One region of the Paenibacillus sp. FA6 genome, then DNA from elsewhere that is predicted to be linked to it. Evidence: riboswitches for the same ligand, from Rfam matches in the RefSeq annotation. Region 1 holds a riboswitch; each other region holds the start of a gene.
What was found. A riboswitch is a leader RNA that binds a small molecule or an ion and turns the genes downstream of it on or off. The one in region 1 is predicted to bind thiamine pyrophosphate.
Positions count from the first base shown of each region.

Region 1 (4,205 bases):
GTACCCTTTATTTCTTGTGCAAGAATGACATTATCTTCAATGGTTCGCCAAGGAAATAGAGCGGGTTGTTGTGGCATGAAGCTAATATGGCCTCGTTCTCCCGTGACTTCGCGTCCATTCATCCATACTTCGCCAGAATCGGGTTGTACTAATCCTCCAATAATATGAAATAGCGTACTTTTACCGCATCCTGAAGGACCGACGAGAGAGACGAATTCTCCTTGTTCTACGGTAAGGGAAACACCATTCAGCACAGATAAATCTTGGCCTTGTTTACCGAAGCTTTTGTTAATATCAGTGACTTTTAAGGCTTGTGATGCTGAATGGACGTTACCACTTAGGATATTGTCTTTCGGTATATAGGATTCCAACATGAGAAACACGTCCTTCATAAGTTAGTAATGGTAGGCTTATTTGTGTTCTTGACGTGGCTTCCAGCGTACTAACCACTTCTCTAGCAGACCTATAATAGCAAACATCATGAGGCTAAGAACAATAATGATGGAGATTGCAACAAACATGCGGTCCGTACGATAGCTAGCTTTTTGTAGCATCATATAATAACCGATACCCTTATCGGAACCGATCCATTCTGCAATGACTGCACCCATCACACTATACGTCGCTGCGATCTTAATTCCTGAGAACAGAGCTGGGAGCGAGTGTGGAAGCTCTAATTTAAAGAAGATTTGCCTCTTACTTGCTCCAATCATACGCATATAGCTAAGCATGGTTGGATCCGTTTGCCTCAGCCCGCCCATCATGGCAATAGCTACTGGGAAGAAGCAGACCAGCGTAATGACGATGAATTTGGGAAGAAGACCGAAGCCGAACCAGATCATCAGTAGTGGAGCAAGCGCGATGGTCGGTACATTCTGACTGAGAATCAGTAGAGGATATAAGGCCGACTTAAGAAAAGGAATCATATGCAATACAATGGCGATAGACAGACCTATTGAGCTACCGATGAGGAACCCAACACCGGTTAACCTCGCTGTTGCTAAAGTATGTTTCCACAATCCGCCCGATTGAGCGGAAGCTTCACGAACAATATCAGTTGGAGAGGGGAGAATCCATTTCTCAATCTCGAAGAAAGACGTACATAGCTGCCATATCATCAATAAGAAGAAGACCGCCACGAAGGGCGGCCAGATTTTGTTCCACCACAATCTCATGGACGATATTTCTCTGTTAACTTATCCATGCTGATCCCTTGTGGATTGTGAGCGATCTTGATCTGAGAAATGACACTTGGACTCCCTGCTTCGACAAGAGCCTTATGCATATCCTTCACAATGTCTAATAACTCGCTAAGTTCGCCTTCCATTGTGGTCTCTAGAGGATGAACCTCATGTTTCACTCCGGATTGTTGGATGACCTCAATTGCGCGATCTACATAAGGAATGGAATCTTCATTTCCAGGTGTCTTTGGAATAACTTGAATGCTCAATAATGTGTTTGCCATATTATATGTTCAATCCTTTCGAATTTGGAGATAATGTTTGCTTATGGTAACTGTGGCAAATACTCATTAGTATATGCCTTTCCAATTTCAATCTGTTTATCCAGAAGGTTATGGCTTAGCATCCAATCTGTATAGCCCTGCCATACTTCTACCTTTTGTTCACCCCAACGAGGGGCATCATCTGTGTAACGTGGGCTAAGCCATTTCTGACTTGCGAGAACAAGATCTTTGTCTAACTCAGGGACTGCTTTACTAAGTATATCAGCAGCCTCTTCTGGTTTGTCAATGGCTAGCTGATAGCCTTTGGCTGTTGCTTTGAGGAAAGCTTTGACTAGCTCAGGATCATCCTTGATCTGCTTCTCGTTCGTTACAATGACAGGTGTGTAGTAGTCTAGTTCTACAGCATAATCTTTAACATATAACATGTCGATTGGATCATTGCGAAGCTCTGCTTCAATACCCGTCCATGCATAGAAGATCCATGCGAAATCGATATCACGCTTAACCGCGGTGAAGAAATCGGCATCGCCCATATTGATCATCTTAACATTCTTAACATCTGCCTTTTCGTTCTCCATGATAGAGCCCATGATGGCTTCTTCTACAGGAGAACCCCAACCTCCATAACTTTTACCTTCAAAGTCCTTAGGTGATTTAATGTTGCGGTCAGCAGGTGCCGCGAAACCGGACGTATTATGTTGAATAACTGCGGCAATAGAGACGAGCGGGACGTCCTGTGTTCTTGCTAGTGTCACACTCTCTTGATAGCTTATACCAAAAGGCACCGCCCCTGAAGCGACCATCGTATCGGCTCCACCAGCACCTGGTTGGACTATCTCAACATTCAGACCTTCATCTTCATAATATCCTTGATCTTTCGCTACATATAGTCCCGTATGATTGGTATTAGGAGTCCAGTCCAAGACAATCTTGACGTCTTGTAGTTTCTTACTAGTCTGTGCATTCTGTTCATTCTTAGTTCCCCCACAACCCGCTATTACGAGTAATAGTAGGCATGTTAAAAGTATCGACAATGTTCTTTTCTTTCTCATTCTGCTCTCTCCTCTGTTGGACTTATTGTTCCATGTCCTATTAGTATTCGACAAAAAAGCGCCCCGTAATCGGGACGCATGTGGGCGCAAGAAAGATATGAATGTAACCATATCGGATACGTTCCTACGCTGGCATTATCCAGATCAGGTATAAGGGTCAGTGTCTTGTGGGACACAATCTCAGCCGGCCAATTCCAGCACCCCTGGTACTTATGTAGTTAAGGCGTTCTACGTCATTATAATCGACTGGGCTAGGGGTGTCCAGCTAGGAATTGTTTAGAGGCTGATTCGTATTCTTTTAAAATATAAGAAAGTATAAGTTTCACTTGAATCAATTTCATAATCGCCGATGCATCTAAATCGATTTGCGTAATTATGAAATTGATTCTTGATACTCTAATCCTTATATTTCCGCTGAAACGGGTGCCTTAAAGTGATACGGAGTATCGCTAGCATCGGAAGCATAAGCTCCTTAAAAAAGGACGGCGAATCCGTTTCTACTTGGATGGGTACAATAAATCATATGCTTTAAGTACATTCAACATGAGGAAGGGGAACACGATCCATAATGGACAACAAGATAATAGAGCAGGATATAACGAAAATTTTAGACCACAATAAGATTTGTTCTCTGGCGACTATTGAAGGTAATAAGCCGAAGCAGAGATATATGATGTTGTATAATGAAGGATTGAGCATTCATTTGGTAAGCGATCGGAGAACACATAAGGTAGAGGAGTTGAAGAATAATCCAAATGTATCATTGCTCATTGGGTATGAAATTGGAGGTACTAAAGAGGTTGTCGTTATGGAAGGGACCTGTTCAATCTGCACGGATGACAATTTGAAGGAAAGATGTTGGAATGATGATTTGAAGGAGTGGTTTGACGGACCAAGGGATCCTAATTATGTCATCCTTGATATTCAACTTGCAGATATTCTGTATACGGATAAGGACGGAAAGCAAAGAAAGTGGATTTCCTAAACGAGAAAGACCCCCAACATCCGAAGAGCCCAGTAAAAAACTTATGAATTTAATTTGTTAAGTTGAATTTAATTTGACAAAGGTGACTTCCATTCAGTTTTTAATGGAAAGTCGCCTTTATTTATGTTCATCCCCCTCTTTCGATACTGCAGTCTAGTAGAAAATGCTGTAAAGTATGGGATATTGGTTCGCCTCAAGGCAGAGTTCTACAAAGTTGATTTACAGTCTATACCAACCTGTTGTAATCTAGGACTACTGAAAGGTAGGCGATAGGATTGGGTTTTCTACAAATGGTTGTTCGTCATTTTATACAATATAAGTTGCTGTGCGGCATCTTTTTATTCGGCTTATTGATTGAAGTTGCCTATGCGGTAGCGTCACCATTGAGTCTTAAGTATTTGGTAGACTTAGCTTTTACCCCCAAGGATTATCAAGCCTTTTTCATCATACTAGGTATTCTGGTCATTGGGGGGGCGCTTAGTATCGTTGCTGGGCTGGGAGGGGATTATGCACTCTCCAAACTAAGCGGTAAGGTGGTCCAGAAACTTCGCATCCAATTGTTTACTCACATGCAGAAGCAATCCTTTCCTTTCTATCAGCGCTACCGAGTGGGTGATCTAGTTACTCGCTTTTCTTCTGATATGTCCTCTATTGAAAATGTTATTTACAGCTCAGTTCCCTTTAGTCTGAAGGAAGGCCTAAG
Region 1 is NZ_CP188820.1:4,306,857-4,311,061, reverse strand. It holds gene ACP8HI_RS19790 (ABC transporter ATP-binding protein) at 1-374, opposite strand, end outside; gene ACP8HI_RS19785 (ABC transporter permease) at 411-1,175, opposite strand; gene ACP8HI_RS19780 (thiamine-binding protein) at 1,172-1,465, opposite strand; gene ACP8HI_RS19775 (ABC transporter substrate-binding protein) at 1,507-2,517, opposite strand; TPP riboswitch at 2,622-2,732, opposite strand; gene ACP8HI_RS19770 (pyridoxamine 5'-phosphate oxidase family protein) at 3,086-3,502, shown strand; gene ACP8HI_RS19765 (ABC transporter transmembrane domain-containing protein) at 3,778-4,205, shown strand, end outside.

Region 2 (4,205 bases), 2.6 Mb from region 1:
GGGATGACGGTGGTCATGGATAGTAAGCCACTGAGTTGGAACTGGAATAAGACGTGGCTACGCCTTGGATATTTCTCTGTAGTAGGAATCGGCACTGTCTCTCTGGTGTTCATCTTGATCGGCTATATCGGGTCGAGTAATGCCGCTGTGAAAGCCAAGAACCTGTTTGGTATCAGTGAGTCCTACGAAGAGCTGAAGGTACCGTTGGTTAAAGCTTTGGATAAGCGTCCGAGCCACCCGGAGTCGGCGATGTACCTATCCTCGATTAATCAGCAGGTGTTTAACCAGACTCAAGACGAGCAGTTCCTTGAAGAGTCCTTTCATGTGCTGACACGCGCCCTCAAGGACGAGCCTTACAACAAGCAATTACTGACGCAGTTAGCAGCTTACTACGATCTTAAAGGGCAAAGCGACCTTGCTCACGCGGTCTACCGTGACAATGCCAATAAGTTCATCTGGGATATTGAATGGTATGATATATTGATTAGACGCTCACTTGCGATGGGAGACCAGGCACATACCCTCAAGGATGATGTTCTGAAACAGGAGTATTTCAAGACAGGGCTCGAGACATACGAACAGGTTGTGGTCGGTGTGGAGTATTTGAAGACACTCCCTCCGGAGCAGATGCAGGGACGTCCGTTCTCCATCACTCCGACCATCGCTCTGAATACGGGTAAAATACAGCTGATGTTAGGAGAGCCTGTGGTGGCCGCGGTTACCCTAAAGCTTGGTTTCAATGAGAATTACACAGATATCATAAACAGCGAAGACCTCTGGGAGATGGAGTGGTACAGCGCTCTCATCAGTCGCTCTTATGATCTGGGGCAGGTGGCTCACACACAGCAAGACAGTGTTAACAAGCAAGCGAATTTCAATATCGGGCTTGAGGCCTACAGGCATGTACTGGCGGATTTGGAATATTTGAAGACTCTGTCTTCTCAAGAACTGCAAGGAAGGTCGCTTACGGTTGCTCCGGCTGTAGCACTGAATACAGGAAAAATACAATTTATGTCTGAAAAATTGGAAGCAGCTATAGCTACGCTACAGATTGGTTTGAGCGAAGATTATACCAATGCAACTAACCGTGAAATTGCTCGTTGGTATTTGGCTGCACTAAAGAAGAATAACAGTGTCCCAGATCAGGTCGTTTATGACCTTCTGATTGCGGCTGATCCTACGGAATCCGCACAGATTGATGAAATCGCAGATTTACAGCTTGAATTTTAACAACAGTGATGATTTGGGAGGTAACTCCGCTTTTGTAAGGATATAGATAGTTATTTGGGAATTACTATTGCTTTATCTGGTTACTTCGTTATACTTTAACTAACAATTACATCGTAACGGGAGCTTGGTATGCCAGGCTGAGAGGATAGTGATCAACTATCGACCGTCAAACCTGATCTGGGTAATGCCAGCGGAGGAAATGGAGTTCTATTTGTCTATTTAAGACTGCCTCTTTCTCAGAGGCAGTCTTTTTCTAAATATAAGGGAGTATAAGTATCACTTGATACTCTATTTCTTATATTTCGGTAGAGACGGAGACCTTAAGGCGATACGAAGTATCGCTGGTATCGGAAACATAAGCTCCTTGAAAAGGGACGGCTTATCCGTTTCTATTTGTTGAATAGAATTTGCTCCGCTTGATCAAATCATCTTACTTATAGGAGGAAATGAAATGACAAGCGAAATGAAGAAAGAATCTGTTAATCTATCAGCTTTTCCAGGAAGTAAAAAAGTGTATGTAACGGGGTCTCGTCCAGACATTCGCGTTCCAATGCGCGAAATTACACTTAGCAACACTTCGGGTATATCTGGAATAGAGGAGAATGCACCTGTTCGGGTCTATGATACTAGTGGTTCTTATACCGACAGCGAAGTGCATACCGATATTCGTGTTGGATTGCATCCCAATCGTTTATCGTGGATTAAAGAACGTGGAGATTCTGAATCTTATGTAGGGCGAACAATCAAGCCAGAAGATAACGGTAATGTGAAAGAAGCCTCACGAGAAGAGGTGTTTCCAGCTTTGCAGAGGGATCCCTTACGAGCTAGAAAAGGAAGAAATGTAAGCCAAATGCATTATGCTCGTAAAGGCGTGATTACAGCAGAGATGGAATATATTGCGATTCGAGAAAACGTAACACCGGAATTTGTCAGAGATGAAGTAGCTCTCGGTCGTGCAATCATTCCTGCGAACATTAATCATCCTGAAAGTGAACCTATGATTATTGGACGGAATTTCTTAGTGAAGATTAATGCCAATATTGGAAACTCAGCTGTGTCATCCTCCATAGATGAAGAGGTTGAGAAGATGAGATGGGCTACACGTTGGGGTGCGGATAATATTATGGATTTATCTACCGGCAACAATATTCATACAACGAGAGAATGGATTATTCGTAATTCCCCCGTTCCAATAGGTACTGTACCCATCTATCAAGCTTTAGAGAAGGTAAAGGGCAAAGCAGAGGATTTAACATGGGAAGTGTATCGAGATACACTCATTGAGCAGGCAGAGCAGGGTGTGGATTATTTCACTATCCATGCAGGAGTCTTGCTTCGATACATCCCACTGACTGCCAATCGAATGACTGGAATTGTATCACGTGGTGGCTCCATTATGGCAGCGTGGTGTCTTGCTCATCACCAAGAGAACTTTCTCTATACGCATTTCGAAGATATCTGTGAAATCATGAAAATGTATGACGTTTCCTTCTCCTTAGGAGATGGTTTACGTCCAGGTTCTATCGCCGATGCGAATGATGAAGCGCAATTTGCAGAACTGGAAACGTTGGGTGAATTGACGAAGATTGCCTGGAAACATGATGTTCAGGTGATGGTTGAGGGCCCAGGACATGTACCGATGCATTTAATCAAGGAGAATATGGATAAGCAACTTGAAATCTGTAACGAAGCGCCCTTTTATACATTGGGCCCTCTTACGACGGATATTGCACCAGGATATGATCATATCACTTCAGCGATAGGAGCAGCGATGATCGGTTGGTTTGGTACGGCCATGCTTTGCTATGTTACTCCTAAAGAACATTTAGGATTACCGAACAAGAATGATGTGCGGGAAGGGGTTATAACTTATAAAATAGCTGCCCATGCCGCTGATTTAGCTAAAGGGCATAAGGGAGCACAGGACCGTGATAATGCACTGTCCAAAGCCCGGTTCGAATTCCGTTGGCGTGATCAGTTCCACCTGTCGCTCGATCCTGAGAGAGCGCTGGAGTATCATGATGAGACGCTACCTGCGGAAGGAGCTAAGACGGCACATTTCTGTTCCATGTGTGGACCCAAGTTCTGTAGCATGCGGATTTCTCATGATATTCGGGATTCAACTAGACAGAAGGAACAAGAGGAACAGGATTCCATAAGAAATGGTCTGTTGAATAAAGCGAACGAATTTAAAGAGGGTGGAAGCGTCATTTATAAATGAGACTATTCAGATTATTCACTCTTATTCCGACATAAGAATAGGCAGGTTACTGTAGAAGAGGAGGGATAGGATGACAGAAACTAGGTTTGGAATAAAAAGACGGGTAAAGCAGCTGAAATGGATAGTTTATCTATCCTTACTTGTCATCTTGGGGATCGTAGGAACAGGTACAGCCATTAAGGCCGAATCGCTCACCTATGTGGATGTCCCAGAATCGCATTGGGCTTACGAAATGGTGAAATGGTCACAAAGCAATGGAATTAGTAATGGGTATGATGATGGGACATTCCGTCCTTCTCAAATCGTTACGGAAACAGAATTTCTAGTCATGGTCCTACGGGCATATCCACAGGTGGCAATCAGGGATTCAGTTCCGCATACTTCATGGTATGAACCGTATTATGACGTAGCCAAAGGACTCGAATGGCCGATATCTGGAGAGGTTAATCAGAACATGAAACGGGGACAAGTCGCTGAGTTGTTTGCAGCCGTTATGGGGCAACCCCTCTCCCAGAAGAAATCTATCCAGCTTCTACTAGATAAGGGCATTGCTCAAGGGAAGCAAGGAGGAAGTTCGCTGGAAAGTTTCGCCCCAAATGATGTCCTGTCAAGGGCAGAAGCGCAGACGTTCATTTACAGGCTGAAACAGGTTCACCCGACGTTGAAGGATTCAGAGATTCAGAGTACTGGTCTCAGTTTGAATGGCATTAGCCTCGGAGATACTGAGACCAGAGTGATTACAAAGCTGGGCCAA
Region 2 is NZ_CP188820.1:1,672,961-1,677,165, forward strand. It holds gene ACP8HI_RS07715 (O-antigen ligase family protein) at 1-1,230, shown strand, start outside; TPP riboswitch at 1,337-1,446, shown strand; gene thiC (phosphomethylpyrimidine synthase ThiC) at 1,694-3,451, shown strand; gene ACP8HI_RS07725 (CAP domain-containing protein) at 3,522-4,205, shown strand, end outside.
Region 2: linked by a shared signal. The riboswitch ahead of thiC (phosphomethylpyrimidine synthase ThiC) and the one ahead of ACP8HI_RS19775 (ABC transporter substrate-binding protein) in region 1 are both predicted to bind thiamine pyrophosphate.

Region 3 (4,205 bases), 2.2 Mb from region 1:
ATCTTCCGCTTTTATAGTGTCAGGTAGTAAATTGTTAGAAATGAGCCATTGATTGACGCTCTCCCATGATTCAGGTGATTGATATCCGAAAGCCTGTTCTTTCGCATCCATCAGTGGTAATAGAATCTCTAGGCTCTTCGTTTCTATTTCTTTATCTAGCGGTGAAGTCTGATCTTCATGTTCAAAAAGTATGGATAGTGCTTCCTCAGGATGCTGTTGTACGTACTGTTGTCCTTGGGCAATGGCTGTGACAAACTTCGCGAGTAACTCTTGCTTGTCTTTCAATCCCTGCTCACTAGCGACAAGGACAAGCTCATAATAATCCGGAACACCATAATCCGTAGGATTCAAAGCGACTACAGCGTGACCTTGCTTAGCAAGTATTAGTTGTTCATGATTGATGAATCCACCCATAATGGCATCAACACTGGAAGTAGCAATGGCCGGAATGAGATCATAGCCTACATCAACCAAATGAACGTCTTCAGGATCGCCCCCATCATTTCGAATCATGGTATGTACCATAGCTTCATATAAAGGAATTGAAGAGTATCCAACGGTTAAACCAGCCAGGTCTTTGGGAGATTGAACCGTTCCATTAGTAGGTACCATAAGATGATTCAATGGATGTCTCACGATAGCAGCAATAGATTTAACGGGAATATTCTCACCGCGAGCCATAAGTAATTGTGGTTGATAACTTAGGGCTAGATCGACCTTTCCAGCAGCTACTAATTTCAAAGCATCATTGGTATCGGCAGGCATTTGGATATCTAGTTCAATCCCTTGTTCCGCGAAGTATCCATTTTCTTGTGCTGTATACAGGAAAGAATGAACGGCATTCGGATACCAATCGAGCATAATGCTCAGCTTTTGAGGCTTATTCTCTACGATTGCCGTTGGCATGTCAGTTGCTTGATTCGAGTTAGACGTATTGCCACAAGCGGTCAAGGAAAAGAGTGCCAGTGCCAGTAGAACGGGGATAACTTTTTTCATACCCATATTTATATTCTTATTTATAGTCATTTCGATAAACCTCTCCTCTTTAGAAACTTGTTCTCTAATATTACGATCATCATAAATAAGGAAATCCCAAGTAAAGAAAGTAACAAGATGGATGCAAACATCTCATCCGTATGCATATTGCTCGACATTCTTCGACTATAGTAGCCTAGCCCCTTTGTACCTCCTAGCCATTCGCCAATCGTAGCTCCAACGACACAATATACGATGGAGAGTTTCAGTCCCGAGAAGAAGGAAGGTAAGGCCATAGGCATCTCAATGGTGCAGAATAGTTCCCAGCGGTTGGCTCCCATCGTCATGAGTAACTCTGCATACTCGCGATCACCCTTTTTTAGACCGTCATAGGTGCTTACTACAATCGGGAAGAATGCAGTTAGGAAGACCACCGCTACTTTACTCCAAATCGTGTAACCGAACCACATGATGAAGATAGGAGAGAGCGCGATTAAGGGGATGGTCTGACTAATAATCATGAACGGATAGAGTGCTTTCTCAAGTGGACGTGAAATATGCATACTTATAGCAAGAATAATGCCCCCACTAACAGATAATATAAAACCTAAGACAACCTCTTCTAAAGTTGCGATTAAATGCCGACTGATCAATAGATGCCCATTCTCAAATAATGCACGGGTAATCGAGGTGGGTGAGGGAATAATAAAGGAAGGTACCCATCCTAAAGAGACCACCGATTCCCAAGCTATTAGGAGTAGTGTAAAAAGAAGTGCAAACCATCCATAATCATGTGCCCAGCGTTTAAAAAGGCGTCTTCTCATGTAATCTTCGCTCCAAGTCCTGCCTCAATTGTATAAAGTGAGGGTCATAGTTCATCTCGTAGTGCCTTGGTCTAGGTAAATTAACGATGATTTCTTCTACACCTTGAGGACTGTCATGGGACATGAGGTAGATGCGATCACTTAATAAAATGGCTTCTTCCAAATCATGTGTAATGAAAAGGACAGTCTTATGTAGATCATCCCAAAGATCTAGTAACCAACGATGCATCTTTCTTTTGGTCATTGCGTCAAGGGCACCAAAGGGTTCATCTAATAACATCAGATCTTGGCCTGTTACGAGTGTTCTGAGAAAAGCGACACGTTGTCGCATCCCACCTGATAATTCATCTGGATAGGCATATGCGTATTTCCCTAGACCGAAACGATCTAATGTTAATTGAATATCTGCTGTGATCTTCTCTTTATTACGCTGATCTAGTTCACGATGAAGTTTCCGATTAAGCTCCCATGGGAGTAGACAATTGTCTAGAACGGTTCTCCAAGGCAGAAGTAAGTCCTTCTGGGGCATGTAAGCCACTGTTCCTAGACGATTCAATGTCCTTTTGCCATGTATATATATTTCTCCATCCATAGGCTCTAGCAGTCCTGCAATCAGCTTAAACAGAGTGCTTTTACCAGAACCACTAGCTCCTATAACAGAAATGAATTCACCCGTATGAACATCCATAGATAGTTCCTGAATGATTGGGGATTCGTATGTACTTGCAAAAGAGTAAGTTAAATTCTGTAGTGATAATATCGCGGTAATCGCCTCCCGTAAACAAATAAAGACCCAACCATTTCCGAAAGGAAATGAGTGGGCCAAAAAGTTCATTCAGGCAAATAAGTGAGCAAATATATGCATGAGTTGAAGATTTCGTTCCACTTCCCTCCGCTGGTATAATCCAGATCAGGTTCCAAGGGTCCGGAACATCAAGTTCCATCTCAGTCATTAGACTCCCCTAGTGAAATACAAGGTCTTATTTAATTGATAACCTATCCAATATAACACAATTTACAAATATGTATAGAGGATGTTCAAAAAGTCATCTTTTGATCACGAAGTATACCAAGAGGCGTATCCAACATCGAAGATTGAATTCAACCGGTCTTTCCGGTGCTCACGTAGGTACTGCCTACGCTCCGCTCCTCTCTCCCTTGCTTCATCCAATCTTCTCGGTGTTGAAAACCTGACTTTTTGAACTCGTATTTATAGACTCATCTCTATTGACTAAGAAAAAAAATCATGATATATTTATCATACAGAATAATTATTACTATTACTTATATAAATCATTTTACTTTGAAAGGAAGATGCTCAATGGTTAAGAAAATACATCCAAGCACAAAAATTGGATATGTGAAATTGAAAATTAGCAATTTGGAACGTTCCTTAGTATTTTATAAAGAGGTTATTGGCTTAGGAGTTTTGAATTTGACAGAGAATACGGCTGAGTTGACAGTGGATGGTAAAGAACCGTTGTTGGTTCTAGAACAAATAGAGAATGCAGTCGTTTTACCGGAAAGATCGGTTGCTGGATTGTATCACTTCGCAATTCTAGTACCTGATCGCATTTCATTAGGACTATCATTACGTAACTTGATGAAGCACAACATTAATGCGGGCCAAGGAGATCATCTAGTCAGTGAAGCATTGTATATTAGTGATCCAGACGGCAATGGTATCGAGATTTATGCGGATCGTCCAAGGGAAACATGGAAGAGAGATGCACAGGGACAATATGTGATGACGACGGATCCAGTTGATGTTGATGGGCTGCTTGCGATATCTGATGGGCAGGAGTGGAATGGCTTAGCTGAAGGAACGATTATTGGACATGTTCATTTCCATGTATCAGATTTGCAGAAGGCGGAGGAATTTTACTGTAATACTCTAGGGCTTGACGTTACCGCTCATTATGGTGCGATGGCATTATTCGTATCTGCAGGAGGGTATCATCATCATATTGGCTTAAACACATGGGCAGGAGTGGGCGCACCATCTGCACCGGCAAATGCGGTCGGATTAGATTACTTCACATGGGTTCTTCCTAATCAGGATGAACTTGATACTGTCATTGTGCAATTAAAGAATGCGGGAATTAGTGTTACTCATCGGGATGGTGGTTGGTTCGTGAAAGATCCTTCCAATATTTCAATAAAGCTGTTGAGTCAAAGTTCAGAGTGAAGTAACACTTAGGAATACGAAAAAGTCGCAAGCATGATGCTTGCGGCTTTTATAATGGCTATGTTGCATACAAATACATCAATTAATCCATGTAATATAATAGTTTTATAACCATATATAACAAAATGATTATTTCGGAACCCTAGATTGTCTGCTAGTCTTAACTCAGATGTAGACGGGGGTGCACATCCGTTTGTATCAAAAAATAGTAAAGGATG
Region 3 is NZ_CP188820.1:498,714-502,918, forward strand. It holds gene ACP8HI_RS02275 (ABC transporter substrate-binding protein) at 1-1,026, opposite strand, end outside; gene ACP8HI_RS02280 (ABC transporter permease) at 1,023-1,799, opposite strand; gene ACP8HI_RS02285 (ABC transporter ATP-binding protein) at 1,780-2,634, opposite strand; TPP riboswitch at 2,670-2,773, opposite strand; gene ACP8HI_RS02290 (VOC family protein) at 3,121-3,987, shown strand.
Region 3: linked by a shared signal. The riboswitch ahead of ACP8HI_RS02285 (ABC transporter ATP-binding protein) and the one ahead of ACP8HI_RS19775 (ABC transporter substrate-binding protein) in region 1 are both predicted to bind thiamine pyrophosphate.

Region 4 (4,205 bases), 2.8 Mb from region 1:
GGCTCCAAGCTCCATAGCGAAAGCCGCATCAGCAGGACTACCTATGCCTGCATCTACAATGATGGGTACCGTTGCTTGCTCGATAATAAAACTAAGATTCAATGGATTAATAATACCCTGACCCGAACCAATCGGGGACGCACCTGGCATGATGGCATGAACACCCAGTTCCTGTAATCTCTTGGCCAACAACACATCATCAGATGTATAGGGAAGAACGATAAACCCTTCCTCTAGAAGCATTTCAGAAGCTTTTAACGTCTCCAGTGGATCTGGCAACAGCGTCTTCCAATCACCAATCACTTCGACTTTAATCATATCGCACAGCCCAGATGCTCTCGCTAATTTAGCGATGCGAACAGCTTCTTCTGCCGTTGAAGCACCTGCTGTATTCGGGAGTAATGTATATCTACTAACATCTAGCATTTCCAGAAAATTAGGCTGAGTCGCCTCAAATATGTTCATCCGTCTAACCGCAAACGTTAAGATTTCTGTCTCAGATACATCAACGGCTTCCTTTTGAATCTCAAAGCTTGGGAATTTCCCTGTTCCTAATAACAATCTTGAACTAAATTCATGTGTTCCTATCTTCAACAAATTAGCCACCCCCTACAAAATGTACAATCTCAATTCGGTCTCCATCCGTCAAGCATGTTGTCTCATGATCTGATTTCTCCAAAATATGCTGGTTCCACTCAACAATAACAACTTTGCTCTCTAGCCCGAAATATACAAGTAAATCGACGACCGTCTTGCAGTTATTTGATACTTCAACCTGTTCACCATTAATTTGTAACTTCATAATAGGACACCTGCCCTTTCATTAGGAACATTCTGATGCCGATCTACCCGAAAAGCTTCTAGTGAAAGAACCTTCTCCGTCTTACCTTCGGCCCAATCTGCAACTAGCTTCCCAGTCATTGGACTAAGTAGAATACCATTACGATAATGCCCTGCCGCCACATATAGTCCCTTCAGCGACGGATGTTCACCCAAATAAGGTAAGCCATCTAATGTCTGTGGACGTAGCCCACTCCAAGCTCGCTCCCACTCTGTTTCGACGATACCCGGTAACAGTTGCTTCGCTGACTCTAATAACTTGGATATTCCCTTCAAAGTGACCTTGCGATCATAGCTATGTGCAGTTGCAGTTGCTCCAACAACGAGTCGCCCGCCTTTCTTCGGAACTAAATAACAACCATGGCTAAATATCGTAGATTGTAGCAACGGTGTGTGACTTAGAACAGAGAAACATTCCCCTTTGACCGGATAAATTGGGCATGTCAATCCAGCCTGCTCAAGAAGTGGCCCACTCCACGTTCCTGAAGCAATGATGACCTGATCAGCATGAACTGTTCCTTCACTTGTAACCACTCCAGTCATACGCCCATGTGCATAAATAAGAGATTTCACCTCAGTAAACTCCTTAATTTGTGCTCCAAGTGCTGCCGCTGCTTTGGCAAATGCGAGACATAACTCAGGCGCATCCACTTGACCATCTTCTTCAACTAGCATTGCTCCAAGCAGATCTGAAGAAATGCCCGGCTCCCGTTGCTTCACTTGCTCCAATGACAACCACTCAGCTTGTTCCCCTACTGTCTTTTGAAAAGCTAATGTACGTTGAATTTCGGTCACATCCGCTTCTGTTACTGCTACACGGAGTAGACCTTTACGCTTTAGACCAATATCTATCCCTGTTAACTCTCTTAGATCCGTAGCGAGCTTTGGGAATAACGCACGACTTGCCCGCGCCAAATCGAACATCGGTCCAACTTCGGTCATTTCAGCTTGTGCCGCAAGCATTCCCGCTGCCGCATTCGAAGCTTGACTTCCCAGACGATCACGCTCCAAGAGAATCACATTCATGCCTCTTGCGGACATATGGTAAGCAATCGAACTTCCAATCACTCCCCCACCTATAATAATGGCATCTAATTGCTTCATTCTGGTCATTGACCTCCTAAAGGTTTTTGGGTATAAACTTTAATTCCGTGTTCAAAAAGTTGACTTTTTGAACTTCCTCTAAACTATCTAATGCCTCTCGGTAGTCCTTCACCGACCTTAATGGATCATCTGCTGCGGTAATTCCCGATAGTATTGCAATTCCTGCTGCTCCAGTTGCGACAATCTGCTGCACATGGTCGGGCTTAATGCCCCCGATCGCGATAACTGGAATAGGGACTCTTTTCACAACTTCCCCTAATGCCTTCGTTCCTCTAGCTTGCTGTCCTGGCTTAGAAGCTGTTGGGAAGATATGTCCGTACACTAGATAATCAGCTCCTTGCTCACTCATCTCCACTGCCTCTTGAACATCGTGAACAGAACGTCCTATTCGCAATCTAGAAAAAGCTCTCCTCACTGCCTGCACCTCTAGGCTACGGTAGCTTAACTGGACTCCCCCAGTTCCAGCGGCATAAGCGACATCAACTCGGTCGTTTATGATCACTTTACTAAGAGGTACTCCAACTGTTCTTAAAGCCAATATCCCTGCCCAAAGGTCGGCCGCATGACTTGAGTTCTCCCTTATATGAAATGCTGTTACAAAAGGATGAATAAGTGCCGCTATCCTTGCAAAGCGTTCCAGCTCAGACTGACCATTCGAGATCACATGTAATTCTCGCGCTGACATTGTACTCCCTCCCTATTTTCCCTCAAGTCGAATCTCGGATATGATAGAACACCAAATAGGCCACCTTCTGCAATAGAAGGTGGCCTATAACTATAGTCAAAAGAATGCAGACGTATACACGCATACAAAACGATCTTAACCAAAGCTCAAGCTCACTTCCCTACGCTGGTATAATCCAGATCAGGTTCAAAGGGTTTGGAATCACACATTCCGTCTCAGCCAAATAGCACCCCTAGTGATCTAACGTATTCAATTGGATACATACTAACACAAATATTGGAATAATAGAATAACTTTTATTTATTAATTGCGTATCACTAGCTTACCTACCTTATGTCCTAGTAACACTAAAGGGAGCACGATTAACCCTGAAGGAGCGTATAACAATATTTCTTTTAGAGTAACAATGTCTTCGATTATTAATCTATAAAACAAATATCCTGAGTATGGCAAAATCACAATTAGTGCTGTTAATACCCCTGGGGTGTACAATTTCAAATATAAGGATTGTGCTAGATGAGTAAACACATGTACAAACATCAAGGCATTACAGCCTATGAATAGAACATAATGATGTTGCTCCACAGCCAGATAGGTAATGGGTATAAAAACAATGAACTCCATGAATACCGCTACCGCGAACTGAGATGATTTCACTTCTGACATGTTCTTAACTAGTTTCCGCGCAACCTTTGGTATGATCTTGTCGATTGTAGCATAATTCCTCTTCATCCAGGACTCCACAAATATGATTTCTTCAAAGTCATGGATCATAAAAACCGCTAGAAACAACCACATGAAAGATTCTATGGTTATAAATGAGTCAAGAAGTATCATTTAAAATCAACTCCCTACTACGGTATCTCTCTGCTAGCTTTCCGCCCATTCCTTAAAGATCTGTATCATCTCTTCTAAATTTCTCAATCCACCTGCACCTTCGAAATATCCATCTTTGATCCAACATCTCACCCAATCATGATCATTCCGATCAATGATAATTTCATCTAACGTTTTCCCCTCTAATTCAGTCTCAAGTAAAGGTACCGTTAATCTCCATCCGGGAGTGTCTATCGATTCAATCTTCAAAATATGAGTCTGCTCCCACTCATCATCACAATGATTCTCATACCAACCTTCTAACCATTTCAGGTTACTCATCTTCTTCCTCCTCGGTTAAACAAGTAATAATCCATAATACAAGAACAAGTAATCCCTACCACATATCGGATTAAATCAATGACTAAGAAACCTTTTCCTAATATTAATGCTCCCAATAGTGTTGATCGTATTCCAATAATCCAATCCGCCTGATACAACTGGCTGAATTCAATCGTAAAGCTAAATATTAAACTTAAATAAACAGAGATAAGCAATTTTTGCTGTACGAACAATATCCGACAACCGAAATAAATCATACTTGCCCACAAAGCATCTCCGAAATGTCGTGATACAAACAAGGGTAATACATCTGAAAATGCCCTCGAACAAATTCCTAAAGTCATTACTATAAAGAATAGGAATACGTATACTATTCTATTCTTCACTAACTTATCCAAATAACTGCTGCATATGCTCG
Region 4 is NZ_CP188820.1:1,092,336-1,096,540, reverse strand. It holds gene ACP8HI_RS05035 (thiazole synthase) at 1-597, opposite strand, end outside; gene thiS (sulfur carrier protein ThiS) at 599-802, opposite strand; gene thiO (glycine oxidase ThiO) at 799-1,944, opposite strand; gene ACP8HI_RS05020 (thiamine phosphate synthase) at 1,961-2,629, opposite strand; TPP riboswitch at 2,770-2,873, opposite strand; gene ACP8HI_RS05015 (HXXEE domain-containing protein) at 2,933-3,466, opposite strand; gene ACP8HI_RS05010 (immunity 53 family protein) at 3,500-3,787, opposite strand; gene ACP8HI_RS05005 (DUF2809 domain-containing protein) at 3,784-4,131, opposite strand; gene ACP8HI_RS05000 (AAC(3) family N-acetyltransferase) at 4,178-4,205, opposite strand, start outside.
Region 4: linked by a shared signal. The riboswitch ahead of ACP8HI_RS05020 (thiamine phosphate synthase) and the one ahead of ACP8HI_RS19775 (ABC transporter substrate-binding protein) in region 1 are both predicted to bind thiamine pyrophosphate.